DNA from 3 places in the Stenotrophomonas sp. STEN030 genome. Region 1 is predicted to be linked to each of the others. Evidence: predicted binding sites of a transcription regulator. Region 1 holds the regulator's gene; each other region holds the start of a gene.

Evidence for each region. Region 1 encodes FliA, which starts transcription of late flagellar genes. Its sites were predicted from a motif close to TAAAGTTTNNCNNNCNNNGGCCGATAA; they were not measured.
Region 2: the regulator FliA is predicted to act here: its motif matches at 1,802-1,828, upstream of ACVOLR_RS12665 (GGDEF domain-containing protein).
Region 3: the regulator FliA is predicted to act here: its motif matches at 1,856-1,882, upstream of ACVOLR_RS02630 (methyl-accepting chemotaxis protein).

What each region holds. Positions count from the first base shown of each region.
Region 1 covers NZ_JBRREB010000013.1:80,454-83,723, forward strand. Annotated here, with positions in the region: gene ACVOLR_RS06640 (chemotaxis protein CheA) at 1-142, opposite strand, end outside; gene ACVOLR_RS06645 (protein phosphatase CheZ) at 146-766, opposite strand; gene cheY (chemotaxis response regulator CheY) at 766-1,158, opposite strand; gene ACVOLR_RS06655 (RNA polymerase sigma factor FliA) at 1,172-1,921, opposite strand; gene ACVOLR_RS06660 (MinD/ParA family ATP-binding protein) at 1,918-2,802, opposite strand; gene ACVOLR_RS06665 (AAA family ATPase) at 2,789-3,270, opposite strand, start outside.
Region 2 covers NZ_JBRREB010000033.1:17,737-21,006, reverse strand. Annotated here, with positions in the region: gene ACVOLR_RS12670 (RNA polymerase sigma factor) at 1-127, opposite strand, end outside; gene ACVOLR_RS12665 (GGDEF domain-containing protein) at 195-1,736, opposite strand; gene ACVOLR_RS12660 (NAD(P)H-binding protein) at 1,855-2,487, shown strand; gene ACVOLR_RS12655 (SDR family NAD(P)-dependent oxidoreductase) at 2,599-3,270, opposite strand, start outside.
Region 3 covers NZ_JBRREB010000005.1:38,863-42,132, forward strand. Annotated here, with positions in the region: gene ACVOLR_RS02625 (hypothetical protein) at 299-550, opposite strand; gene ACVOLR_RS02630 (methyl-accepting chemotaxis protein) at 628-1,827, opposite strand; gene hflD (high frequency lysogenization protein HflD) at 1,954-2,568, opposite strand; gene mnmA (tRNA 2-thiouridine(34) synthase MnmA) at 2,578-3,270, opposite strand, start outside.

The DNA.
Region 1 (3,270 bases):
GAAAACCACGAAATACGGCGTTGAGCTGCTCGCTGTCGTGCGGTGCCTGTTCCAGCGTCACCAGCTGTTCGCCGAGGCGATCCAGGATCTCCTGCGCTTCGAGGATGAAGTCGGCGGCGATGTCGTCGGCAAAAGCACTCATGACTTACAGCCCCAGGTCCGAGAGCAGGTCGTCTGCGTCCACCTGCGACACGGCGTGGCGGTCCAGGCCATTGACGGCCGGGCCAGCCAAGCCCTGGTTGCGTGTGTCTTCTTCCGGCGGCGGCAGGCCAAGCGCGCCGAAACCTTCATGCACGCGACGGACGATGCCAACCACGCGGCGGATGATCTGCCCGGTCAGGTCCTGGTAGCTCTGGGTCAGCGCTACTTCGGTGAGGTTGTGGCGGATGCGTTCGAGGATTTCGCCCTGTTCGGCATTCAGCCCGTCCGCACGCAGGCGCTCGGTCAGTGCACGGCATTCCTCGGCCAGATCCAGCGTCCGATGGGTGGCCTGCTCGGTCATCTGCACCACATGGTCCAGACGCGCACAGGCGTCATCCAGCTCGCCGGCTTCGCTGGACACGCTGGGCAGTTCGCCCAGTGCCTGGCCCAGTTCGCGTGCCAGCCGGCCCAGCCCGGACATCATCGGCTGCGCGCGCAGGGCGGCCAGCGCGTCGATTTCCCGGCGCCAGCCGGCTTCGTCGCCGCTTTCCAATGCTGCCAGTGCGTCCTGCAGGCGTTGCACCAGGGCTGTTTTGTCGCTCAATGCTTCGCCGAGCTGGTTCATCAGGCGCTCGCTGCCAGGCGTTCGAAGATCTTGCCGAGCTTCTCTTCCAGCGTCTGCGCGGTGAACGGCTTGATGATGTAGCCGTTCACACCGCTCTGTGCGGCCTCGATGATCTGCTCGCGCTTGGCTTCGGCGGTGACCATCAATACAGGCAAGGTCTTGAGCTTGGCATCATTGCGGATCGCCTTGAGCAGCTCGATGCCGGTCATCACCGGCATGTTCCAGTCGGTGACGACGAAATCGAACGACTGCGTCTGCAGCATCGACAGCGCGGCATGCCCGTCCTCGGCTTCGGCGGTATTGGTGAAGCCCAGATCGCCGAGCAGGTTCTTGACGATGCGGCGCATCGTCGAGAAGTCGTCAACGATCAGGATGCGCATGTTTTTGTTCAAAAGACTTTCCTCTTCATGGTTCTTCGAGCCCGGCGTCGGCCGCCTCGAAAATCTTCAGTCGGCCGCGCAGACGCAGCGTGGCCTGGCCGTGGATCTGACAGACGCGGGATTCGCTTACGCCCAATACCGCGCCAATTTCTTTCAGGTTCAATTCCTGCTCGTAGTACAGCGACAACACCAACTGCTCGCGCTCGGGCAGTTGGCCGATGGCCTTGCCCAGCTCGGCGCCGAACTGGCTGCGCTCCAGCACCTGCTGCGGGTTGGGACCGCCGGTGGTCGGGGTGTCCAGCTCGCCCTGGTCTTCGATGCGTGATTCCAGGCTCAGCACCTGACCGCGTGAGGCGTCTTCGACCAGACGCATGTATTCGGGCAGCGGCAGCTCCATCGCTTCGGCTACTTCGCTGGCGCTGGCCGAGCGGCCGGTGCTCTGCTCGAGGCGGCGGATGGTGGCGGCGGCATCGCGGGCGCGGCGGTGCACCGAGCGTGGGACCCAGTCGCCGCGGCGGATTTCGTCGATCATCGAGCCGCGGATGCGGATCGATGCATAGGTTTCGAACGAGGCGCCCTGTTCGGCGTCATAGCTGCGCGAGGCCTCGATCAGGCCCATCATCCCGGCCTGGATCAGATCATCGACCTCGACGCTTGCGGGCAGGCGCGCGGCCAGATGGTGGGCGATGCGGCGGACAAGGTCGGCGTGGCGGGCGATGCAGTCATTAGCCGCACTGCGCTGGACTTCACGGTATTGGGCGGCTGCATTGTTCATGCCTTCACCTTCTGCTGGATGATGCGTTCCAGGAAGAACTCAACGCCGCCGCGCGGGGCGGTTGGGGCTTGCCAGCGCGCGGTGCGACGGGCGATTTCGTTGATGGCCAGCGAGGCTGGCGCGGAAGGATAGAGTTTGACCACCGGCTGCTGGCGCTGCACCGACAGGCGCAGCCAGTCGTCCTGCGGCACGCAGCCCAGGTAGTTCAGCGACACATCGATCAGGAACTTCTCGCAGACCCGCACCAGCTTTTCGTACAGGGCGCGGCCTTCGTTGGGGTCGCGGACCATGTTGGCCACCACCTGGATGCGGTCCACGCCGCGTTCGCGCGACAGGACCTTGATCAGCGCGTAGGCATCGGTGATCGAGGCCGGCTCGTCGCAGACCACCACAACGGTGTCCTGGGCGGCCTGGCAGAAGGTCAGTACGCTGTCGGTGATGCCGGCGGCGGTGTCGATGATCATCACATCGAGCTCGCGTTCGAGCTCGGAGAACACGTTGACCAGGCCGACGTGTTCGGCTGGCTGCAGTTCAGCCATATGCCGACGGCCCGAGGCGGCCGGCACTACCAGTACGCCGTTGGGGCCTTCCATGATCACTTCGTCCAGCGTGGCGCGCCCGGCGACCAGGTCGGCCAGGGTGTGCTTGGGCTGCAGGCCCAGCACCACGTCGATGTTGGCCAGGCCCAGGTCGGCATCCAGCAGCAGGGTACGTTTGCCCATGCCTGCCAGTGCCACAGCCAGGTTGGCCGAGACATTGGTTTTACCTACACCGCCCTTGCCGCCGGTCACCGCGATGGTGCGCACCGGGCCTGCCGGTTCGTGCCGGGTAGCCGACAGGGGGAAGGTGTTGGTCAGCTTGGCGTACTCACGCGACTGCATTGTTCAACTCCGTGTTGCAGGGCATATCGGCCGCGCGGCGCAAATCTTCAAGGCGAAGTACGAGATTTGCGGCGGAGGCCCGATAAAGGTCTTCCGGAACGTCCTGGCCGTCGGTCACCCAGGTGATCGGCAGGCGGTGATCGACCGCCACCGACAGTGCCGAACCGAAGCGGCCGGTCTCGTCCAGCTTGGTCAGCACCACGCCCTGCGGGTTGGCAGCGCTGAAGCGGCGGACCACTTCGTCCATGTCCTGGAAGGCGGTATTGGCCGGCAGCACCAGCAGGGTGCGGATCTGGCCGGCGGCGCGCAGCCACTGCAGCTGGGCGGTCAGGGCGCGGTCGCGCTGGCCGAGGCCGGCGGTGTCGATCAGCACCAGCTTGTAGTCGGCCAGCTTCTGCAGCAATTGGTTGAGGTCGGTGCCGCTATTGGCCTCGTGTACGGCGATGCCGAGCTGGCGGCCGAAGCCGT
Region 2 (3,270 bases), on a different contig from region 1:
CGCTGCGGTCTTCGCGCTGCGCGCAATAGCCACGCGCGACCTTGAGCACGATGCCCTGATGCTGGGCCAGCAGCAGGGCAAAGCGTTGTTGCAGATCAGCGATGGGGTCGGTCGCAGTGATGTCCATGCCCGGGTGATTCGCACCAGCGCAGCAAATATCACAGCTGTGAGCCGATTGTCGTTGCTGTCGCCGCTCAGGCGGCGGGCAGGACCTGATTGCGGCCTACGCGTTTGGCCGCATACAGCGCCTGATCGGCGCGCTGCAGCAGGGCCTGCAGGGCTTCGCCGGGCTGGGCTTGGGCGACGCCAGCGCTGAAACGCACCTGCACGCGCTGTTCTTCATGCAGGAACGGGCGTTGCGCCAGCTGCTGCTGCAGTTGTTGCAGGGTTTCCAATGCAGCGGCGCGGTTGAGCCCGGGCAGCACCAGCACGAATTCGTCGCCGCCGAGGCGGGCGATGCAGTCGCGGCCGCGCAGGCGTTGCTGGGTCACCGCCACCAGATGGCGCAGGGCCTGATCGCCGCCGGCGTGGCCATGCTGTGCATTGGTCTGGCCGAAGTGGTCCAGGTCGATCATGGCTAGGCTCAGTGGCGTGCTGTGGTCAGCTAGCAGCTCGCCCAGCTGCTGCTCCAGGCCACGGCGGTTCAGGGCGCCGGTCAGCGGGTCGGTACGCAGCTGGCTGCCGGCTTCCTCCAGCTCGCGCTCCAGTTGCTGCACACGCTGCTCGGCGGCCTTGGCCTCGGCGCGGGCATTGGCCAGATGGTCACGTGCACGTGCAGCCTGCTCCTGCACCCGCGCGGTGTCCTGCAGCACGTCCTGCAGCAGCTGGGTGAGGTCGGAGATGCTGCGGGTCTGGCGCACGGCAACGGCGTAGCTTGCAATACGATCGTGGAACTCGCCGGTCTCGGTGACCATGCCGTCCACCTGCTGCACGAAATCCACCATCAGGTCCTTCATCGCCTGTTTGGATTGATCGATGCCCTCGCGTAGCAGCCCTTGCCGATAGATCACTTCGCGCAGGTCATTGCGGGTCTGTTCCAGCGAGCTGGCGTCCAGTGGCCCGGCCAGTAGTTGCCGGATCGAGCGGATCTGGCCTTGCAGCCAGCTGTCGCCATCGAGCAGTTCGGAGATGTTCTCCAGCAGCATGTCGAACAGGTTGAGCAGCAGGTCGCGCTGTTCCTGCAGGCTGTTGCTGCGCACGCCGACCTGGTGGCAGAGCTCGCGCAGATGCATGGCGACTGGCTGCAGGGGCTGGCCACTGCGCCAGCTGCGCAGTTCATCGCCCATGCGCTGGGCTTGCTGTTCCAGCTCCGGCGACTGCTGCATCAGGCTGGCCAGCACCGCGCCTAGCGTGTCGCGTAGCATGTCGCGCAGCTGTTCGGCCTGGCTGTTGCTGGTGTGGGATGCCTCCAGCTCAACGGTACGGATGTACTTGTCGATCAGCTGCCGCAGCAGGCGACCATAGCGCTCCCAGTCCTGCTCGGCATGGGCGCTGTGCAGGCGTTGGCCCATATCGCCGAGTTCGCCGGGCAAGGTGCACATGCCCTGGGCGAAGGCGGCCAATACCGATTCCGGCGCGTTGGCGCCGATGAACAAGCGCTGCAGCATCGCCATGCCACCGCCCCCGTTGGCTACCACCTCGACCGCCGCAGCCGCCTGCGGCGTGGTTCGCCGCGCCAGGATGCGACCCAGCCCGCTGCTGCGGGAGGTGGAGGAATCATCGGGGCTGTCGGCCATTGCGCAGGGGTCCGGGCGGGTTGTGGCTGCGCCTGTGCGCAGCCGGAGGTGGTGTCCAAGCCCCATTATCGGCAAGGTAGCAGCCGGCTTGAATGGCAGCCGATCACAGGAGCACATCATGCAGGTATTGCTGGCCGGCGCGACCGGTCTGGTCGGGGCGCAGGTACTGCAGCGGTTGCTGGCCGATCCACGCTGCAGTGGCGTGGTCGCACCGACCCGCCGCGCGCTGGCGCGGACCAACGCCAAGCTGCTCAATCCGGTGCTGGATTTCACCGAGCTGGCGACGGTGGCGCAGGGCTGGCAGGTGGATGCGGTGATCTGCGCACTGGGCTCGACGATGAAGCAGGCTGGCTCGCGTGAGGCCTTCCGGCAGATCGACCATGGCTATCCCTTGGCTATTGCACGCGCGGTCCGTGCCAATGGCTGCGAGGTGTTTGCTTTGAACTCGGCGGCAGGTGCCAACCCGCGCTCACTGGTGTTCTACAGCCGGGTCAAAGGCGAGTTGGAACAGGACCTGCGCGCGCTGGGCTTTGCTTCATTGACCTTGGTGCGCCCGGGCCTGATTGGCGGCGACCGCGCCGAACGGCGAACCGGTGAGGATCTGGCCAGCGTGGTATTGGGGGCGCTTGCACCGGTGCTGCCGCGTGCGTGGCGGATCAATCCGGCCACGCGGATCGCCGATGCCTTGGTGGAGGCGGTGTTGAATCCGCAGCCGGATGTGCGGGTGGTGGGGGCGGCGGCGTTGGTGTGAGTTCCGGGCGAGGTTGGCTGGGTTGTGGGAGCGGCGTAAGCCGCGAAGCTGGCGATCTGTGAGTGCACCGGCTTCGCGGCTCACGCCGCTCCTACAAACAGCGGGCGAGGCTCAGGCCGGCAACGACTGCCCGCCATCCACCGCCAGCACCTGGCCGGTGATCCAACGCGCTGTGGGCGAGCACAGGAAGACCGCGGTGTTGGCTACATCTTCAACATTGCCAAAGCCACCGAACGGGATCTTGGCGCGGATCTGTTCGTAGAGTTCGGGGGCGCTGCTGCGGCGCTGCTCCCACAGCCCACCGGGGAATTCGATCGAGCCCGGGGCCAGTGCGTTGACCCGGATACGCTCGCGCGCCAGCTCGGTGGCCAGCGATACGGTGTAGTAGTTCAACGCGGCCTTGGCGGCGGAGTAGGCCGCTGCGCGCGGTGTCGGCACCGAGGCATTGATCGAGCTGATGTTGAGGATGGTCGGCATCGCACTCAGGCGCAGATAGGGCAGGGCGGCGCGGTTGGCGCGCACGGCAGCCATCAGGTCGATATCGAAACCGGCCTGCCAGCTGGCATCGTCATTGCCGTTGCCATAGCCGGACGCATTGTTGATGAGGATGTCGACGCCGCCCAGTTCGGCGGCCGCGGCATCGATCCAGGCTTGAATCTGCGCTGGATCGGCGAGATCACATTGCTGCGTGTGCGCGGCAGCTGCACCATCGCGCAGCAGTAGTTCGGCTGCCTGCTGCAGCGCCGCTGCACCACGTGCACAGATGCTGACTTTCGCGCCGTC
Region 3 (3,270 bases), on a different contig from region 1:
CGCCATGCTGTTTGTCTGTGGGGGCGGCGTCAGCCGCGAAGCGGGCGTTGCTTGCAGGCCATGAGCTGATGCTGTTCTTGCTTCGCGGCTTACGCCGCTCCTACAACAGAAGCGGAGTGCGCGCAGGCCAAGGCCACCATGCTGCTTGTCTGTGGGGGCGGCGTCAGCCGCGAAGCTGGCGTTGCTTGCAGGCCGTGAGCTGATGCTGTGCTTGCTTCGCGGCTTACGCCGCTCCCACAAAGAGGGCCGCGGTGCGCGCAGATGTGTAGCCCGGCCAAGCGCAGCTTGAGGGGAGGTCTCAGGGGACCGACAGGTCCCAGTCGATGCAGCTTGTCAGCCAGTCAGAGTCTTCAACGCGGCCAGGGCTCTGGGCTTGATCGCGCACTGCACGCAGCTCCAGCAGCTCCTGCTGCGCACGCTGCTCAAGCAGCGCGAGCTGTTCGCGTCGGCTCAACGAGATGCGATTGGCGGCAGTAGGAAGAGGCATGGCGTCATCAGCCTGCGGTGCTGGCTCGGCGTTGCTGTTGGCGGTGGAGCAAGGTGTCAGCATATATCAGCGCGCTTGCAGCAACAGCAAAGCCCCGGCCAAGGGCCGGGGCTCGGATGCAGTACGGGTGCGGGGTGGAATCAGAACAACTCCACCGTGCCTGCGCCCATGCTCTGCTGGGACACCGGCTTGTGCGGCGGGCGCTCCCACTCCACGCGCATTTCGCGCAGGCGGCTGCCGGTGCGCTGTAGCGCGCTGACCATCTCGCCATCGAACACGCCGCCGTTACGGTGCAGCAGTTCCTGCAGCGCGACGGCTTCGCGGTTGATCGCACCCAGACGGTCAAGATGGGTATGCACGCCGCCCAGGGCCTGGGTGGCGATGTCTTCGAACTGCAGGGCGCGTACGGCTTCAGCGACGCTGCCGTCGATGGCGCGGCCACACTCGGAGATCTCACGCATGCCGTCGCCCAGCGAGGCATTGATGGCAGCCACGCTGTCCAGCATGGATGCGGCCTCGTGGCGTGCTTCGCGGGACCGGTCCATATCGCGCGAGGCCATGTGGGTGACGGTTTCGCGCACCTTGGCGATGGCGTCCTTGGAGCTGTGGGCCAGCTTTCGGATCTGCTCGTTGAAGGTGGTGGAGCGCTCGGAGAGGTTACGCACCTCGTCAGCTACCACTGCGAAACCACGCCCGGCTTCACCGGCACGTGCTGCTTCAATGGCGGCATTCAAGGCCAGCAGGTTGGTCTGGTCGGCGATTGACTTGACGTCTTCCAGCAGGGCGAAAATGCCGTCCAGGTGCTGCGCCATCTGGTCGATGTGCTGCACGGTGTTGCTGCTCTGGCCGCTGACCTGCTCCAGTGCTTCAACCAGCTGTTCCATCTGGTGGCTGGCGTTCTGGGCGAAGCGGGCCACGTCGACACCGCCATTGCCACCGCCACCTTCATCACCGGCGCGGTCAACGATGCGGGCCAATGCCTGGCTCTGCTGGCGCGATTTGCGGCTCATCGCATCAAAGCTGCCACCGAGGCCGCCGACCGCTTGCCGGATCAGTTCGCGGGCGCGCTCGATCTCGCTGCGTGAGCCGTCGATTTCGTTGCTGACGAAGCTGCGCAGTTCATTGAGCAGCTGGTCCTGCTCTTTCAGCACCTTGGCGTGCTCGGGCGAGCGCTGGGTTTGCGAATGCACGCTCCACCAGGCAAACACCAGCCAGCTCAGCACCATGGTGGTCAGGATCGCCCACAGGGCCGCAGAGGGCCAGGACAGGGCGGCAGCGACCACAACCAGAAGGGTGAGGACAAGCGGGGCTGCCAAACGGATTGCAATACGTGAATACATGGACGTTCTCGGGAGAGTCACGAATGCAGTATCGGCAGTGGGCAGGGTGTCTTTAGCCCACTGGCGTGAATCCCGAGAGGTTTTGCGATGCAGGCCCGCAACGGCTGCGATTGCGGGCCTTGAAAATCAGCGCAGACGACGCTCGATGGCTTCGAGCATGGCCTTGCGCGAGAACAGGAAATCCCAGTAAGCGCCGCCCAGCTGACGCCACAGCACCGCCGAGCGCACCGCTGCCAGCAACAGCGCACGGATCTCCGACACCACCATCGCCTGGCCCAGGTAGTGCGGGTTGCCTTGCACCATGATCTTCGGCTTGAGCTGGCTGATGGTGTCGGCATACAGCGCGCCCATCGCACTCAGCACGTCCGGGTGGCAGCTGTCGCCGCGGTCCTTGGCGATGCTGGCGGCGCGCTCGATGCCGGCCTCCACCTTGTCGACCGTGGCGCCTTCGCGCACGAAGCGGCGTTCCAGCTGCATCACCGACAGGGCCAGCCGCGGCAGCAGATCGTCCTTGCCCTGGTTGCGGAAGTAGTCGCGCAGCAGGCGCAGGCCGGGCTCAACCTGGGTAGCACTGCCGTATACGGCGGCGGGCGAGCTGGCATCAATACGCAGCACGCTGTCCATTGCGGTGCGCACCACGGCGCTCTCCGAATGGCCGGTTTCTGCGATGCGGCGCACCTGCTGCAAGGCCTGGGCAATGCCTGCCAAGGCAAGTACGCGGTCATCGATGGAAAAAGTCATGGTCATCTCTCAAGGGGAAACAGGGGCGGCCAAACGGCGCTCCAAAGGTGCATCGGTGGCGGCGATCACCGCGCCGCCAAGGCATTCCATGCCGTCGTACAGCACCAGTGACTGGCCGGGGGTGACGGCGCGTTGCGGGCGTGCGAAATGCACGTCCAGCGTACCGTCATCACGCACCTTCACGGTGCAGGCTTCGTCCGGTTGGCGGTAGCGGGTCTGCGCGGTGCATTCGAATTCACGGGCGGGTGGGGCGCCGGCAATCCAGTGCATGGTTTCGCTGCGCAGCCAGTTGGACTGCAACCAGGGGCTGTCATGGCCCTGGTCGACGTACAGGATATTGCGGGCCACGTCCTTGCCGACCACGAACCACGGCGCCGCCGGGCGGCCACGCACGCCGCCGATGTTCAGGCCTTCGCGCTGGCCCAAGGTGAAATAGAACACGCCGGGGTGGCGGGCGATTACCTGACCATCGGGGTCCTGGATCTCGCCTTCGCGGGCAGGCAGATACTGGCCCAGGAACTCGCGGAAATCGCGTTCACCGATGAAGCAGATGCCGGTCGAGTCTTTCTTGGCATGGGTTGGCAGGCCAGCATCGCGGGCGATGCGGCGCAGATCGCTCTTTTCCATGTGCCCGATCGGGAACAGGGTAGCCGCCAACTGGGTCTGGCCCAGCTGGTGCAGGAAGTAGCTCTGGTCCTTGCC